DNA from 2 places in the Streptomyces sp. FXJ1.172 genome. Region 1 is predicted to be linked to the other one. Evidence: riboswitches for the same ligand, from Rfam matches in the RefSeq annotation. Region 1 holds a riboswitch; the other holds the start of a gene.
What was found. Region 1 has a riboswitch for S-adenosylmethionine ahead of A6P39_RS30015 (aminotransferase class V-fold PLP-dependent enzyme). Riboswitches for the same ligand answer to the same signal wherever they lie in the genome.

Region 1 (7,795 bases):
AACGCCTGGGTCGCCTGCTCGGCCTCCTGGTAGAGGCGGTCCACCTCGGCACGGGCATCGGTGTGCGGCGCCGCGTGCGCGGGTACGGCGCCGAGCGCGGCGGCGGCGGCCGACAGCATGCACAGCACGGTGGCACCCCGGTCGGATCCGGAGGAGGCAAGGCGGCGATGAGAGCCCACGGCAGTCCTTCAGCAGGCGGACGTCAGACCGCTCCCCCGGCGCCCGGGGACGGGGAGGCCCCGGCTCCGGAGGAGCGCGGGCAGACAGTAGCCGCAGCCGAGGGCCCGGACCAAAGGCCGTGAGGGCAACACACAGTGACGCCCCGCCGCTGACGCAGGTCATCGGCGGGGCGAGGGGTCAGTTCCGGTTCCGGGGATTCGCCCGTTCGGGCGCCCCGCGTCCGCGTTTCGCGCGGGTCCGCGGGGGCCTGGAAGGTGCGGTCAGACCCGGACGCCGAACTGGAACGGCATGTCGGACATGGACTCGTAGCGGACCACGGCACCGGTGTGCGGGGCGTGCAGCACCTGGCCGTTGCCGGCGTACAGGCCCACGTGGTGGATGTCGCCGTAGAAGAAGACCAGGTCGCCGACCTGCAGGTCGTTGACGGAGCTGATCCGGGTGCCGATGGTGGCCTGCTCCTGGGAGGTGCGCGGGATGGAGACGCCGGCCTGGGCATAGGCCCAGGAGGTCAGGCCCGAGCAGTCGTAGGAGGCGGTGCCGGTGGCGCCGTAGACGTACGGCTTGCCGATCTGGCTCTGGGCGGCGGCGAAGGCCGCGGCGGCCCGGCCGGAGGCGGGCGTGCTGTTGCCGAGATCGACGCGCTGGCTGGAGGAGCGGTCGGCCCGCTGCTGCTCGGCGGCCAGGTCCGCCTTCTCCTTGGCCGTCAGGGTGTTGAGCAGCTTCTGCGCGTCGGCGAGCTTGCCCTGGACGTCCTTTTTGTTCTGCTCCAGCTGGGTACGCGTGGCGGAGAGGTCCTTGAGCTTCTCCGTGGCCTCGGCGCGCTCCTGGGCCAGTTCGCGCTGTTTGTCCTGAATCTTCTTCAGTGCGTCGACCTGCTGGGCGCTCAACTGGTCGAGCGTGGAGGCCTTGTCGAGGAAGTCGTCCGGGTTGGAGGACAGGAAGAGCTGGACCGAGGGGTCGATACCGCCGGAGCGGTACTGCGAGGTGGCCAGCGAACCCAGGCTGTCGCGCAGCTTGTTGAGGTCCTGCTGACCCCGGGCGACATTGTCCTGGATGGTGGATATTTCCTTCTGCAGCTTCTGCTGCTTGGCCTGGGCACCGTCGAACTTCTCGGTGGCCTGCTCCGCCTGCTGGTAGAGATCGTCGACCTTGGCCTTGACCTGGTCCTTGCTGAGCTTCTGGCTCGGCGCGGCGTTGGCGGCGTTCGCGCTCAGCACGACGGCAGCCGCGGCTGCGGTGGTCAGCACGGTCACGCGGGCGCGACTCTGCTGCTTGGGTCGACGGTGGGACGCCACGGGGGACGAACTCCTTCTTGTGAGTGAGTGAGTGATCACCCGTTCGGAGGTTCGAGGCCTGACCCTAGTGACCCTCTTGTGATCAGTTCAAATCCTCACAGCAGAAAATCCCATCACGCAATGCATTCTTTGCACTCGACTCACATGGAGTGATGCGCGATTGACACTACGTTGCGTCACGATACGGCCAATTCGGGCATTGCATATGCCCGTTGGACCTTCAGGACAGTCGCTTGAGAAGCACCGCAGACGCCACCGGACGGGCACCCGCCTTGGCGACACCGTCGGCCACCTCCCGGTCGGTGGAGGCGACGATGACCGGGCGGCCCGGCGGCTCCGCGCGCACCAGCTGGCGGATCAGCTCGTCGGCCGTGACACCCGGCTTGGAGAACAGCACCCGCACCCCGCGCGGCGGCGCGAGCAGCACGGGCGCGGCCAGCTCGGCGCCGTCGAAGACGCATGTCACCTCGGCGCCGGTCTGTGCGGCGAGCGCCGAGAGCTGGCCCAGCAGCCTCAGGCGCTGCTTCTCCAGCGGCATCTGCGGATAGCCGGTCTTGGTGACGTTGTAGCCGTCGACCACCAGATGCGCCTGCGGCAGCGCGAGCAGCTGGTCGAGGATGGCCGGATCGTTCTCGGACAGGGCGCGTGCCGCGATGTCCTTCGGGGTCATACGGCCCGGTTCGACCGCGTCCACGGTCTCGGCGGGACGCACCGAGACCGGCGGCAGGGCGAGTTCGCGGCGCAGGCCCTGCGCGGCGTCCAGCAGGGTGTCCAGCAGCAGCCGTACCCGCATGTCCTCCACGCTGCGGCCCTCGCGGGCGGCCCGGCGGGTGGCCTCCAGCGCCGCCTCGGCCTCGCCGAGACGGGCCTTGAGCCGCCGGGACTCGCTCTCGGCAGCCGACACCTGCGTCTGCGCCTCGGCCCGTACGGCGTCCATCTCGCCCTGCGCCTTGCGCAGCGCCGCCTCGCCGCGCTTGACGTCGCTGAGGGCGGCACGGAGCTTGCGGTGAAGCGATTCCGCTTCCTTCTTCGCCGACTCCAGCTCCGCGCGCAGCCGTTCGGCCTCGGCGCGGGTGTGCTCGCGGGACTGCGCCAGCTCCGCGCGCAGCCGCTCCAGCTCGGCCCGGCTCTCCTCGTCCGCCCGCTCGGCGTCCGCGCGCTGGGCCTCCTCGCCGGCCGCGGCGACCAGCTTCACCCAGCCCGCCGGGCGCAGTACGTAGGCCGCGGCCGCCACGTCGAGCGGGTCCGCGGCCGGGGGCGGGGAGCCTGAGTCGAGGGCGCCGGTGAGTTCCGGCTGCGCCTCTCTGAGCTTCTCCCCGATCCGCTGCCGGAACAGCGCATCGGTCTCCAGCGCCGCCGCCATCGCGTTCCCGGCGAACTTTGCCCGGCGGTTGGGGGCGAACCGGGCGTACTGCCTGAGCTGGGCGGGCAGTTCGGTCAGGGTCAGTCCGCCGAAGCCGTCCGAGACGATCTGCACGACCCGCCGGCGCACGCCGTCGGGCAGCGGACGGTCAAGCACCTCAGCGGTGCCGTCGCCCGGCCCCCCGCCTGCGGTCTCCACCATCCGTCACACCCCAATGTCTCTGCGAGCCGCTCCGCTCAGGAGTCGATGCCCGGCCTGTCCACGAGTTCCACCTGGTCCACCGCGTTGCACCAGCGGCAGCGCACCGATTCGATGGTCTCACTGACCACCTCGCGCTCCTCCACCTTCGGCTCACCGGCCAGATCGAGATGGACGTACTCGACGACCTTCGACGAACGGGTCACGTCGAACCGGGTCAGGTTGCCGCACAGGGTGCAGCGCCACCGGGTGGTCGCGGTCGGCAGGGGAACCGTCATCGTGGCAGTCCGCTTCCTTCTCGTTCGCTCCTCCACGTCGCCGGCCGACGCGTGTGGCCGTAACCCTACGGCCTGCCGGGGACTCACCGCCCGTCCGTCCACGACGGCGAGGCGGTCTGTCGGCATGCGTCCCGTTACGTCATGCTCTGTGTTCATGATCAGCCAGCTGAGCACGGCGACCGGCAGGACCCTCAGAGCGGTCCGGAGCACATCGGCACCCATCACCCATGGCCTCATCGCCCTGTGCTGCCTGCTCTTCGTCCTCGGCCCGGCCTCCGGGCTCACCCCCGGCTACGGCACCGGGGAGGCGCTCGCCACCGCCCAGCGGGCCTACTTCCGGCACTGGGGCGTGGTGCCGGCCGAGCTGTTCGACGGACCGGCCCGCGAGGTCCTCACGCCCGCCACGGCGCTGTTCGTGCACGGCAGCTGGGTGCACCTGCTCGGCAACATGCTCTTCCTCTTCGTCTTCGGGGCGATGACCGAGGAGCGGATGGGCCGGGTCGAGTTCACCCTCTTCTACACCGGCTGCGGCTACCTGGCCCTGCTGGGCTACGCGGCCGCCAACACCTCGTCCGAGGAGTCGCTGGTGGGCGCGTCCGGGGCGATCTCGGCGGTCCTCGGCGCGTTCCTCTTCCTGTTCCCCCGGGCCCGCGTGACCAGCCTGCTGCCGTTCCTGCTCTTCCTGCCGCTGCGGTTCCCCGCCTGGGTCGTGCTGCCGTTCTGGGCGGCGGTGCAGTGGGCGGCGGCGGAGCAGGCCTCCGACGGGCCCGGGGTGGCGTATCTGGCGCACCTGGTGGGGTTCGGGCTGGGCTTCGTCTACGCGTGGGTGCGTTACGGGCGTGGGACTAGAGTGAAGTGCACCGCAGCTCCGGCACCCGAGGGAGAGAACCAGCCGTGATCACCGCGATCGTCCTCATCAAGACCAGCGTGGACCGGATCCCCGAGATCGCGGAGCAGATCGCTTCGCTGGACTCGGTGAGCGAGGTTTTCTCCGTCACCGGTACGTACGACTTGATCGCGATGGTCCGGGTGGGCCGGCACGAGGATCTCGCCGAGGTCATCCCGGGGCGGATCAGCAAGATCCCCGGTGTGGAGGGCACGGACACGCACGTGGCGTTCCGTACCTACTCCCAGCACGACCTCGAGGCGGCCTTCGCGATCGGGCTGGACTCCTGACCGGCTGAAAACCGCCTCGACCCGCTCCTCGACGGGGGGCCGGCTCACACGGCAGGCACGCAGCGGCCGTCCTCCGTGCGGTACGTCCACTTCGCACCCTCGGTCACCAGTTCCCGCACGGCGTTCACGAAGCGCTCGACGTGCTCGTCGGGGGTGCCCGCGCCGAAGCTCACGCGGATGGCGTTGAGGGACTTCTCGCCCGGGGCCGCCTCCGGGGCGCCGCACTCGCCCTGGGTCTGCGGGTCGCTGCCCAGCAGGGTGCGGACCAGGGGGTGGGCGCAGAAGAGGCCGTCGCGGACGCCGATGCCGTACTCGGCGGAGAGCGCGGCGGCGAAGTGGGAGCTGTTCCAGCCCTCCACCACGAAGGAGATCACGCCGACCCGCGGGGCGTCGTCGCCGAACAGGGACAGCACCTTCACCTGCGGGACCTCGGCCAGGCCCGCGCGGACCCGGGCGATCAGCTGCCGCTCGCGGGCGACCAGGCCGTCCCAGCCGGCCTCGGTGAGCGCCTTGCACGCCGAGGCGATGGAATAGGCGCCGATGACGTTCGGGGAACCCGCCTCGTGCCGGGCGGCGCTCTCGTGCCACTCCACGGCCACTCCCCCGTCCGGACGCCGGGTGACCTTGCGGCTGGCACCGCCGCCCGCGAGGTACGGCTCGGCCGCGCGCAGCCAGTCGGCGCGGCCCGCGAGGACACCGGAGCCGAAGGGGGCGTACAGCTTGTGCCCGGAGAAGGCGACCCAGTCGACGTCCAGGTCCCGGACGTCCACCGGGTGGTGCGGGGCCAGCTGGGCGGCGTCCAGGACGATCCGGGCGCCATGGGCGTGCGCGGCGGCGGCCAGCTCGCGCACCGGCCACAGCTCGCCGGTGACGTTGGAGGCACCGGTGACGCAGACCAGCGCCGGGCCGTGCGGGTCGCGGTCGGCGAGGGCCCGCTCCAGGGTCTCGACGGCCTGGCGCGGGGTGCGCGGGGCGTTCAGGTAGGTGACCTTCGCGTCCTGCCAGGGCAGCAGCGAGGCGTGGTGCTCGGTCTCGAAGACGAAGACCTGGCAGCCGGCGGGGAGGGCGCGGGCGAGCAGGTTGAGGGAGTCCGTCGTCGAGCGGGTGAAGACCACCTGGTCGTCGGCGCGGCAGCCGAGGAAGCGGGCGACCGTCGCGCGGGCGTTCTCGAACAGGTCGGTGGAGAGCTGGGAGAGGTAGCCGGCGCCGCGGTGGACGCTGCCGTAGTACGGCGCGTAGGCGGCCACGTCGTCCCAGACGCGCTGCAGGGCGGGGGCGCTGGCCGCGTAGTCGAGGGCGGCGTAGGTGACCTCGCCGCCGGTGACGAGCGGAACGGTGACATCCCGGCCCAGAACGGCCAGCGGGGCACATACGGACTGGTCGGCGGCAGCGGTGAAGACAGACATGGGTGAACTCCCGTGAGAACGTACGGCACAGAAGGCGTACGGAAAGAAGAGAAGAAGGGTGTGCGGAGGCGGGGCTCGGCGGCCCTATCGCATTCGCTTGCTCACGGAAGGCTCCTCGACGACCAGGACCCCTGGCTCTCGAGGGGTCCGCGCTTGCCGTGGACCTCGCTGCCCACGGCCTGGTCTTCACCCGGGGCACCCCGCCACGGACGGAGGGTTGCCGGACAGTCGGCCGGGGCCTCATGACTGTCACTCATGACCTGGTCCAGGAAACTACGTCAGATGATCGGCGTCCCGCAACCCGAGTCCGGATCGCGGGACGCCCGTCGGTGACGCCGGTGACCGCTATGCGTTGGTCGCCGCCACCCAGCGCTCCAGCGCCCGCTTCGCCGCGCCCGAGTCGATCGACTCGGCGGCCCGGACCATGCCGGCGCGCAGCTGCTCGGCGAGCGGGGCGTCCGCCGGGTGCAGCGCGACCAGGGCCGCCGCGGAATTGAGCAGGACGGCGTCGCGGACCGGACCCGGCTCGCCCTCGAGCAGCCGGCGGGCCACGTCCGCGTTGTGGGCCGGGTCGCCGCCGCGCAGGGCCTCCACGGGGACGAGGCCGAGGCCGACCTCGCGCGGGTCGAAGACCTCCTCGGTGACCTTGCCGTCCCGGACGACCCAGACCCGGGAGGTGGACGTCGTCGTCAGCTCGTCCAGGCCGTCGTCGCCCCGGAAGACCAGCGCGGAGTTGCCGCGCCCGGCGAGCACGCCCGCGACGATCGGCGCCTCCTGCGCCACGGCCACGCCGACCGCCTGGGCCCGTACCTTCGCCGGGTTGGTCAGCGGACCGAGCAGGTTGAACACCGTGCGGATGCCCAACTGGCCGCGGGCGGCGCCCACATGGCGCAGCGCGGGGTGGAACTTCACCGCGAAGCAGAAGGTGATGCCGGCCTCCTCGGCGACCTCGGCCACCCGCCGGGGCGTGAGGTCGAGGTTGACGCCGAGCTTCTCGAGGACGTCGGAGGATCCGGAGGCGGAGGAGGCGGCGCGGTTGCCGTGCTTGACCACCTTGGCGCCCGTGCCGGCGACGACCAGCGACGACATCGTGGAGATGTTCACCGTCCGCGCCCCGTCGCCGCCGGTGCCGACGATGTCGACGGTCCGGCCGGGCACCTCGATCACGTTCGCGTGCTCGTACATCGTGCGGACCAGACCGGTGATCTCTTCCACCGTCTGCCCCTTGGCCCGCAGCGCCACCGCGAAGCCGGCGATCTGCGCGTCGGTCGCCTCGCCGCGCATGATCCGGTCCATCGCCCACGCGGTGTCGTCGGCGGACAGGTCATGGCCGCTGAGCAGGCCGTTCAGCAGGGCGGGCCAGGAGCGGCCCGCCGTGGTGTCGCCTCCAGCGGGGGTCACAGCGCTCATAGCCGCTCCTGGGTGTCGTACCTGCGAGACCACTGGGTCGAAACCAGTGGTGATGCCACCTTATCGGCCCCAGGACAGGGCGAAGGGCCCCGTCCGTAAGCCGGACGGGGCCCTTCAGCGTGGCGTGGCGACGCGGGGATCAGTGGTGGCCGTGGCCGCTCGTGATCTCCTTGTATTCGTCGACGGTCGGCTTCGGGATCTGGCTGTCCTCGCCGTAGTAGGCGTTGGACATCTTCACCCGCAGCTTCTCCGAGGTCGGCACCTTGCGCTGGACACCGTTCTCGTCGACCGCCGGGCCGATCTGGGCCGGCTCGTACTGCTTGTGCGCGGTGAGCGTGTGCAGCTGCTCCTGGCTGAGCGGCTCGTGCACCTCGATGAACTCACCGTGCGGCAGCCGCTTGATGATGCCGGTCTCGCGACCGTGCAGCACCTTGTCGCGGTCGCGGCGCTGCAGGCCGAGGCAGATCCGCTTGGTGACGATGAACGCGA
Region 2 (7,795 bases), 5.9 Mb from region 1:
TCTGACTGACATGACTGTTGGAGTAGCGCTCAACGCGTCCGACGCGCCGAACCAGGTCGACGCCACCGTCCAACTGGCCCGGGAAGCCGCCGAGTTCGGTGTCACGTCGGCCTGGTTCGGGCAGACCTTCGGCGCGGACTCACCCCAGCTCGCGGGGATCGTCGGGCGCGAGGTGCCCGGACTGCAGGTCGGCACCTCCGCTATCCCCGTCTTCGGTCGACACCCGCTGCTCGTCTCCAGCCAGGCCCAGACCGCCCAGGCCGCGACCCACGGCCGCTATCACCTCGGTCTGGCTCTGGGCACGAAACTGCTGACGGAGACGGGCTTCGGCCTGCCTTTCGAACGACCCATCGCCCGGCTGCGCGAATTCCTCACCGCCCTGCGGCAGTTGACCAAGACCGGTACGGCCGACTTCCACGGCGAGCTGCTCACCGCCACCACACCGATCCCGGCGCGGGTACCAGGTGCCGAGAACGGCGTCCCCCTGCTCGTCGCCGCGATGGGGCCGCAGGCTCTGCGGGCCAGCGGCGAGCTTGCCGACGGAATCCTGCCCTATCTGGCAGGACCGCGCGCCCTGGCGGACCACATCGTGCCCGCCCTGAACGCCGCGGCCGAGGCCGCAGGCCGCCCCGCGCCCAGGATCGTGGCCCTGGTGCCCGGCGTGGTCACGGACGATGTCGACGCGGTGCGGGCCAAGGCCACCCAGAACCTCGCCTTCTACGAACAGATCCCCTCCTACGCGCGAGTCATCGAACTCTCCGGCGGCGGGCGGGCCGCCGACCTGGCCGTGATCGGCGACGAGAAGACGGTCGAGGCCGAGGTACGCCGTTACCGCGACGCCGGCGCCACCGAGGTCGTGTTCTCGGGCACCGAGATCGCGGGAGAAGCCGATCGCCGACGCACCTGGCGACTCCTCGGCGAACTGGCCGGCTGAGTACACCCGTCCGCTCGACAACCCCCTGTATCCCCTGCCCGAAGGCCCCCCGGCACAAAGGAGATTCCCCATGACCACCGAGGCCGCCACCACGGACCTCCACGCCTTCACCGAGACCTGGCTGGAGTGGTACCGAGCCCAGGAGGCCCGGCTCGCCGCCCCTCACGGGTTCCTGGCGATCACCGGCCTGCACTGGCTCGACGACCGACCCCAGCGCTTCCCGGACGCGCCCGGCGCGTGGCGCACCGGCCCCGAAGGCGTCGTCGTAGACCTCGACGACGCCGAGGAATTGGTCGTCGACGGGGCGCCGGTGCGCGGCGAGCACCGCTTCGGCGTGCTTCCCGAGCGCGGCGGCGTCGACGCCCTCTGGGGAGACGCCGTCATCGAGGTCGCCAGGCGCGGCGGCCAGGACATCGTGCGCCCCCGGCACCCGGACGCGCCGCTGCGCACGGCTTTCACCGGAACGCCTGCCTACGCCCCCGACCCGCGCTGGGCCGTGACGGGCCGCTACATCCCCTTCGACACTCCGCGGCCGACCACCGTGGGCGCTGCGGTCGAGGGCCTTGAGCATGTCTACGACGCCCCGGGCAGAGTCGAGTTCGAACTCGACGGGCGCCCGCTGTCGCTGACCGTGTTCCCCGGCCACGGTGCGGGACGGCTGATGGTGCTGTTCACCGACGAGACCTCCGGGGTCACCACCTACGCCGCCAACCGGGCCCTGGCCCTCGATCCGCCCGCCGCCGACGGTACGGTCGTCCTGGACTTCAACCGTGCCACCAACCTGCCGTGCGCCTACACGGACCTGGCCACCTGCCCGCTGCCCCCAGCCGAGAACCGGCTGCCGGTGGCGATCGAAGCCGGCCAGAAGATCCCCCGCGAGCGCGGCGGCTCCTGAGCTGGGCGCACTCTCGCCCCGACTCCCCGTACAAGGCGTCCTTTTGCGCCATTGACGTACCGACAAGACCGCTCCGTACGATCACGAACGGCATTGAGTGTCAGCGTCAAGCCCTGGCTCGCTGACCGGCAACCCTCCCACGCGGTGGGGTGCTCCAGGTGAAAGCCCGGCGGGATCACCGATGATGTCCGCAAGCGCGTGACCCGTGACCGGGGCCGGATATATGGAGGACCGATATGCGGCACGGTGGTGACCTCAGCGCCCGCTTCGCCGGCACCACCGTGTTCTCCCGGCTCTCGCGCCGGCGTCACATCGACCTCAAGCGCTCGACGAGCTGTCTCTGTCAGGCCTGACGGGCCTTCCCGCCGCTGGTCGCAGTACGGCACCTGTCGTCGCCGCACCCGCCTGCGCCTGATCTCCGTCTGTCTTTGATCCCCCCTTTCGCTCTGATCCCCCCTCTGCACAGCGCTCCCCCGGCACCGGCGTCGCGCCGGCCGGGGCCGCACGCCCACGCACGGCCGTGCCCTGCACCACATCCGTGCCTGGTGACACGAGCAGGAGAAGCCCTCCGTGACTGCACTTTCCGATGTCAGAACCTCCCGGTGGGCGGCACTGACCGCCGTCGTGACCACCAGTGTTCTGCTGACCGCCTGCGGCTCCGGCGGCGGCGGTTCCGGCAGCGGCGCCGGGCAGCCCAAGTCCGGCGGCACCCTGACCTTCGCGGTGGGTTCGGACGCCGGCTGCGTGGATCCGCAGCAGGTCGCCAGCAACGAGACCATCTACTCGGTGCGCCAGATCGTGGACTCCCTGACGGACCAGGACCCGAAGACCGCCAAGATCGTGCCGTGGCTGGCGAAGAGCTGGAAGGTCAGTTCCGACGCCACGACGTTCACGTTCCATCTGAGGTCGGGTGTCACCTTCAGCGACGGCTCGAAGCTGACCGCGCAGGCCGTCAAGGACAACTTCGACGCGGTGCCGAAGCTCGGCGCCCTGGGGACTCTCGCCGAGGGCTACCTGAGCGGCGTCAAGAGCACCACGGCAGTCGACCCGCTCACCGTCAAGGTGACGTTCAGCCAGCCCAACTCCCAGTTCCTGCAGGCCACTTCGACCCATTCGCTGGGGATCGAGTCGTCGGCGAGCGTGAGGGAGACCCCGCAGCGTACGGGCCGGAGGCCTCCAGTCCGGCCAGGTCGACGCGATCAGCAGCGTCGGCAAGGCCAACGAGACGGCGCTCAAGGGCGGTCAGGTCACCCTGCAGCGACGGGCCAACCCCGGCGTCGTGTTCGGTCTCGGCCTCAACAACTCACGGCCGGTCCTGAAGGACGCGCGAGTGCGCCAGGCGACCCTGTACGCCGTCGACCGGCAGCAGATCGCGGACACCGTGTTCCCGACCGGCACCCAGCCGGCGACCAGCGTCCTCGCCCACACCACACCCGACTACACCAGCCTCGCCTCCGACCTGGCGTCCGACGCGGCCAAAGCCAAGTCGCTGCTGGACGCGGCCGGCTGGAAGACCGGCAGCGACGGCATCCGCACCAAGGACGGCAAGAAGCTGAGCCTGACCATCGACTGGATACCCAACTCGGCCACCAACCAGCCCGCGTTGGAACTGATCCAGCAGCAGCTCAAGGCCGTCGGTGTCGACGTGTCCCTCAAGCAGCTCCAGGTCACCCAGCTGGCGCCGACGCTCCAGTCCGGCGTCTGCGACGCGGCCTGGGGGAACGTCACCCGTGGCGACCCGGACATAGCACCGGCTTGTCGAAGCCGTACTCGTGCCGCAGGGCGTGGCGTACCTGTTCATCTCGCACGACCTGGCCGTCGTACGGCAGATCGCACACCAGGTCGCCGTCATGCGGGCCGGCCGCGTCGTCGAGACAGGCCCGCCGGAGAAACTGTTCACCAGCCCCCGCCACGAGTACACCCGACAGCTGCTCGCGGCCATCCCCGGCGGCCGCGTCCCCACCCCCGGCGCCGAGACCACCACGAGCTGAGGACCAAGGTCGCATGAGCACACCCACCATCACCTCACTAGCCCTTCTCACCCCGGGCAACTTCGCCGACGACGACCCGTACATCGGCCTGGAGGAGACACTCCAGCTCTTCGAGTACGGCGAACGGCTCGGCTACGACGGCGCCTGGATCCGCCAGCGCCACCTCGAACACGGCGTCGGCTCAGCTGCCGTATTCCTCGCCGCGGCCGGACAGCGCACCGAGCGGATCGAGCTGGGCACCGCGGTCATCCCGATCGGCTACGAGAGCCCCTTCCGCCTGGCCGAAGACCTGGCGCTTGCCGATGTCCTGTCCCGCGGCCGCCTCCAGGTCGGCTTCAGCACCGGCATGCCACACGCCGAACTGCTCGGCGACCTGGTGTACGACGGCGACTGGCGAGGCTTCGACCTGTCGTACGGCAGGATCGCCCGCCTCGTCGACAACCTGCGCGGCGACTATCTCGGCGGCCCGGACACGGTGATCCACTCGCCGGGCAACATCCAGCGGCCGCGGCTGCAGCCGCACAACCCGGGTCTGGTGGAGCGGGTCTGGTACGGCGGAGGCAGCGTGCGCTCGGTCCGCTGGGCCGCCGAGAACGGTCTCAACCTGCTCTCCGGCAACATCGTCTCCGGCGAGAACACCGACGACTTCACCACCGCCCAGCTGAACCTGCTCTCCGAGTACCGGCGCGGCCTGGGCGACGACCGGCCGACGGCGCGCCTAGCGCTCGGACGGGTGATCGTGCCGTTCGACAGCGCCGACGCGGCCACCCGGGCCCGTTACCGGGACTACGCGGCCAGTCGGCACGAGCGCACCCTGAAACCGCAGACCCTGGCGCCACTGGGCCCGAAGCGGTTCCTGTTCGCCCCGGACGTGGTCGGCACCGCGGAACAGATCCTGGAACAGCTGGCGGCCGATCCCGTCCTCACGCAGGTGTCCGAGCTGCGCTTGGAGCTGCCCTACGAGTTCCATCGCGAGGAGTACGAACAGATCCTGCACGACGTACGCCACCTGATCGCACCGGAGTTGGGCTGGCGCTCCGCTTCCCCGACGGTTCACAAGGCGGGCCGGTGAGTCCTGTCCCGGAGCGCCCGGTCCGGCTCGAGGTGCACACCCGCGAGCCGTTCGCCGCAGGCCACCGCTTCCCCGGCACCGGGGCGTACGAAGTGCTCACCACCACCGCCCACTACGCCGTGGACCCGAAGGCAGCCACCAACCGCGCGATCCCCGACCTCGACCTCGTGCCGCCCGACGTCACCGGCAAGGTGTGCTTCAGCGGGGACGTCGAGATCCTACGTCCGGTCGACGGCGGGCGCAGGCGGCTGTTCCTCGACTGGGGCGCTTCGGGATCGTCCGCGCCGACTACGACACGCAGCGGCGCACTCCCAAGGACAGCTACCACTGGTACAGGGCGCTGATCGCGGCACAGAAGGGATGATCGCCAGCCTGTACTTTTCTTGTGCGGCCCGTCCAGTTTTCGTGATCGGCGTCCGCCTCCAACCGTCTTACCGGGACTCCGGCGACCGCACACAGGCGACGTGGAAGTCCTCTTCGACGAGGGCGATCCACCGGGGCTGGTCGACGGCGGCGACCCGCACGCCGTGCGGACGAGGAGGTGCGTCCGGCGGCCGGACAGAACGCTCTCCCATGGCGCGGTACGGGACAAGGCCACGGCCGACTGGTGCACCGGGGAGGACAGGGGTTCTGTCGAGTCGGACGAACGTCAGCTCCGACCGGTACGGCGACCCACGTGTCCCAAGCCCTGGACTGGTTCGCGGCCACTGATCGGCTCCAGGCACCTCGCCTTTCCTCGGCGGCCTCCGGAATTCCGGGCTGCTCTCCCCCGACAGGCCCGCCGAAGGAACACGGGACGCGCCTGACCGCCGTGGCCGTGGCCTCCCCCAGCACGCATCCCAGTATCATCAACGTCCCCTGAGCATGCGAAAGCACGAACAGGTCGAACGAAGCGTGCAACTTCACCCTCGGCCCGTTCCACCGGTCTGTGGGTCGACCTTCGCGCTCGGGGCCTGATGGATGTACCGGCGCGGGCCGGTCGCGGGAGGAGTGCGCGGTGTCTTTGACCGACAAGGCCATCGAACACATCCGTGAGCTGATCCGCAGCGGTGCGCTGCCTCCGGGTTCGAAGCTGCCACCGGAGGCGGACCTCGCCGCCCAGCTGGGTCTGTCCCGCAACCTCGCCCGCGAGGCCGTCAAGGCACTGGCCGTCGCACGCGTGCTGGACGTCCGGCGAGGCGACGGAACGTACGTGACCAGTCTGGAGCCCAGCCTGCTGTTCGAGGGCCTCGTCGGAGCCGTGGAACTCCTCCAGAGCGACTCGGCCGCGCTGCTGGACTTGATGGAGGTCCGCAGGCTGCTGGAGCCGGCGGCGACCGCGCTGGCCGCCACCCGGATCTCCGACGAGCAGCTTGCCGAGGTCAAGCAACACCTGGACGCCATGCGCGAGGCCCGCGACGACGTCGAGCAGCTCAACGCCCACGACGCGGCCTTCCACCGGGCCGTGATCTCCGCGACGGGCAACAGCTCGCTGCTCACGCTCCTGGAAGGCATATCGGGCCGTATGCTGCGTGCCCGGATCTGGCGCGGGCTGGTCGACGATCAGGCCGCGGGCCGCACGCTCGGCGAACACGAGTCGATCTTCACCGCCCTCGCGGCCCGCGACGCCTTCATGAGCCAGGCAGCCGCCCTCCTGCACGTCAACAACACAGAGCAGTGGCTGCGGAAACACCTGCGCTCCTCGGAGTCACCCGTCACCGGCTCAGCGGGACGTCGACGGGGTGCTCCGGCGAAGGCCCGTCATCGCGAGGAGTGAGGAACCCCCAGGGGCCCACCTGTGGACTCCCTACCCAGCCGAAGACGGTCCCCGCCGTTCCCCGGCCAGAACTACACGAGTCGCCCAGGCAGGTGCGACCTCGACGACGCCGCCGTCGAAGGAGCCGCCGACACCGCGGAGTTGGGACCCTCACCGGTGGCACCTCGGCATCGCCGGAGGCGCAGTACTGGTACCGGCGCAGTCTGCCAGGTCAGCCAGTGGGCGCGATCGTCTGACAACAGGTGGATCTTGCTGGTCAGCCCGCCCCGTGAGCGCCCCAGTGCCTGCCGCCCATCCGCTTCCACACGTGCACCACACCCATTTTGCTGCTCGTCGTGTTCAAGACACACTCCGTCACAGAGTCGCAATGGCCCCAGGGCTCGCGCTACGCGACCGGAGCGATGCGTCACGTGCTTTCGAAATTTCGAAGGCGCCGACGCTCAGTGGCGGGGGGCCGGGCTGTGCTGCTGCGCTCGACCAGGCTGGTGGCCAGGTCCACACGCAGCGCGGACGGTGGGTTGCCGCGGGCGAGGTCGATCACCATGCGCGCGGCGACTTCGGCCATCTCGGTCAGCGGCTGGCGGACGGTGGTCAGGGGTGGGCCGACCCAGCGGGCGATGGGCAGGTCGTCGAAGCCGACCACGCTGAGATCCTCCGGGATTCGTAGGCCCAGCTCCCGTGCGGCCTCGTAGAGGCCGAGCGCCTGCAGGTCGTTGCCGGTGAAGATCGCTGTGGGCCGGTCCTTGCGGCGCAGCAGCTCCAGGCCCTCCCGGTAGCCGGTTTCGTGGTGGAAGTCGCCCTCGCGGATCAGTGCGGGATCGAAGGCGACGCCGGTCGTCTCCAGCGCGGCCCGATAGCCGTCGATCCGGGCGCGGCTGCACATCATCCGCCGTGGTCCGGCGACCATGCCGATGCGCCGGTGGCCCAGGTCGAGCAGGTGGCGGGTGGCGGCGAGGCCGCCGTTCCAGTTGGTCGTCCCGACCGCCGGCATGCCCTGACCGGGATCCCCTGCCGGGTCCATCACCACGAACGGGATGTCACGACTGGTCAGTTGCGCTTGCTGGGCCTTGTCGAGCCCGGACAGCACCAGGAGCACGCCCGTGGGGCGGCGGGCGAGCACCCCGTCCAGCCAGGGCTGCCCAAGGCT

Region 2: another riboswitch for S-adenosylmethionine. It lies ahead of A6P39_RS03840 (putative leader peptide); the one in region 1 lies ahead of A6P39_RS30015 (aminotransferase class V-fold PLP-dependent enzyme).

What each region holds. Positions count from the first base shown of each region.
Region 1 is NZ_CP119133.2:6,689,628-6,697,422, reverse strand. It holds gene A6P39_RS30045 (C40 family peptidase) at 1-179, opposite strand, end outside; gene A6P39_RS30040 (C40 family peptidase) at 441-1,475, opposite strand; gene A6P39_RS30035 (NYN domain-containing protein) at 1,696-3,039, opposite strand; gene A6P39_RS30030 (hypothetical protein) at 3,075-3,314, opposite strand; gene A6P39_RS30025 (rhomboid family intramembrane serine protease) at 3,469-4,212, shown strand; gene A6P39_RS30020 (Lrp/AsnC family transcriptional regulator) at 4,209-4,490, shown strand; gene A6P39_RS30015 (aminotransferase class V-fold PLP-dependent enzyme) at 4,535-5,896, opposite strand; SAM riboswitch class IV at 6,041-6,157, opposite strand; gene trpD (anthranilate phosphoribosyltransferase) at 6,242-7,306, opposite strand; gene qcrB (cytochrome bc1 complex cytochrome b subunit) at 7,446-7,795, opposite strand, start outside.
Region 2 is NZ_CP119133.2:778,346-786,140, forward strand. It holds gene A6P39_RS03830 (LLM class F420-dependent oxidoreductase) at 11-934, shown strand; gene A6P39_RS03835 (DUF1684 domain-containing protein) at 1,005-1,829, shown strand; SAM riboswitch class IV at 1,919-2,032, shown strand; gene A6P39_RS03840 (putative leader peptide) at 2,066-2,182, shown strand; partial or broken gene A6P39_RS03845 (ABC transporter substrate-binding protein) at 2,400-3,576, shown strand; partial or broken gene A6P39_RS03850 (ABC transporter ATP-binding protein) at 3,611-3,820, shown strand; gene A6P39_RS03855 (LLM class flavin-dependent oxidoreductase) at 3,834-4,892, shown strand; partial or broken gene A6P39_RS03860 (family 1 glycosylhydrolase) at 5,158-5,256, shown strand; gene A6P39_RS03865 (hypothetical protein) at 5,324-5,467, opposite strand; gene A6P39_RS03870 (FadR/GntR family transcriptional regulator) at 5,890-6,648, shown strand; gene A6P39_RS03875 (LacI family DNA-binding transcriptional regulator) at 7,055-7,795, opposite strand, start outside.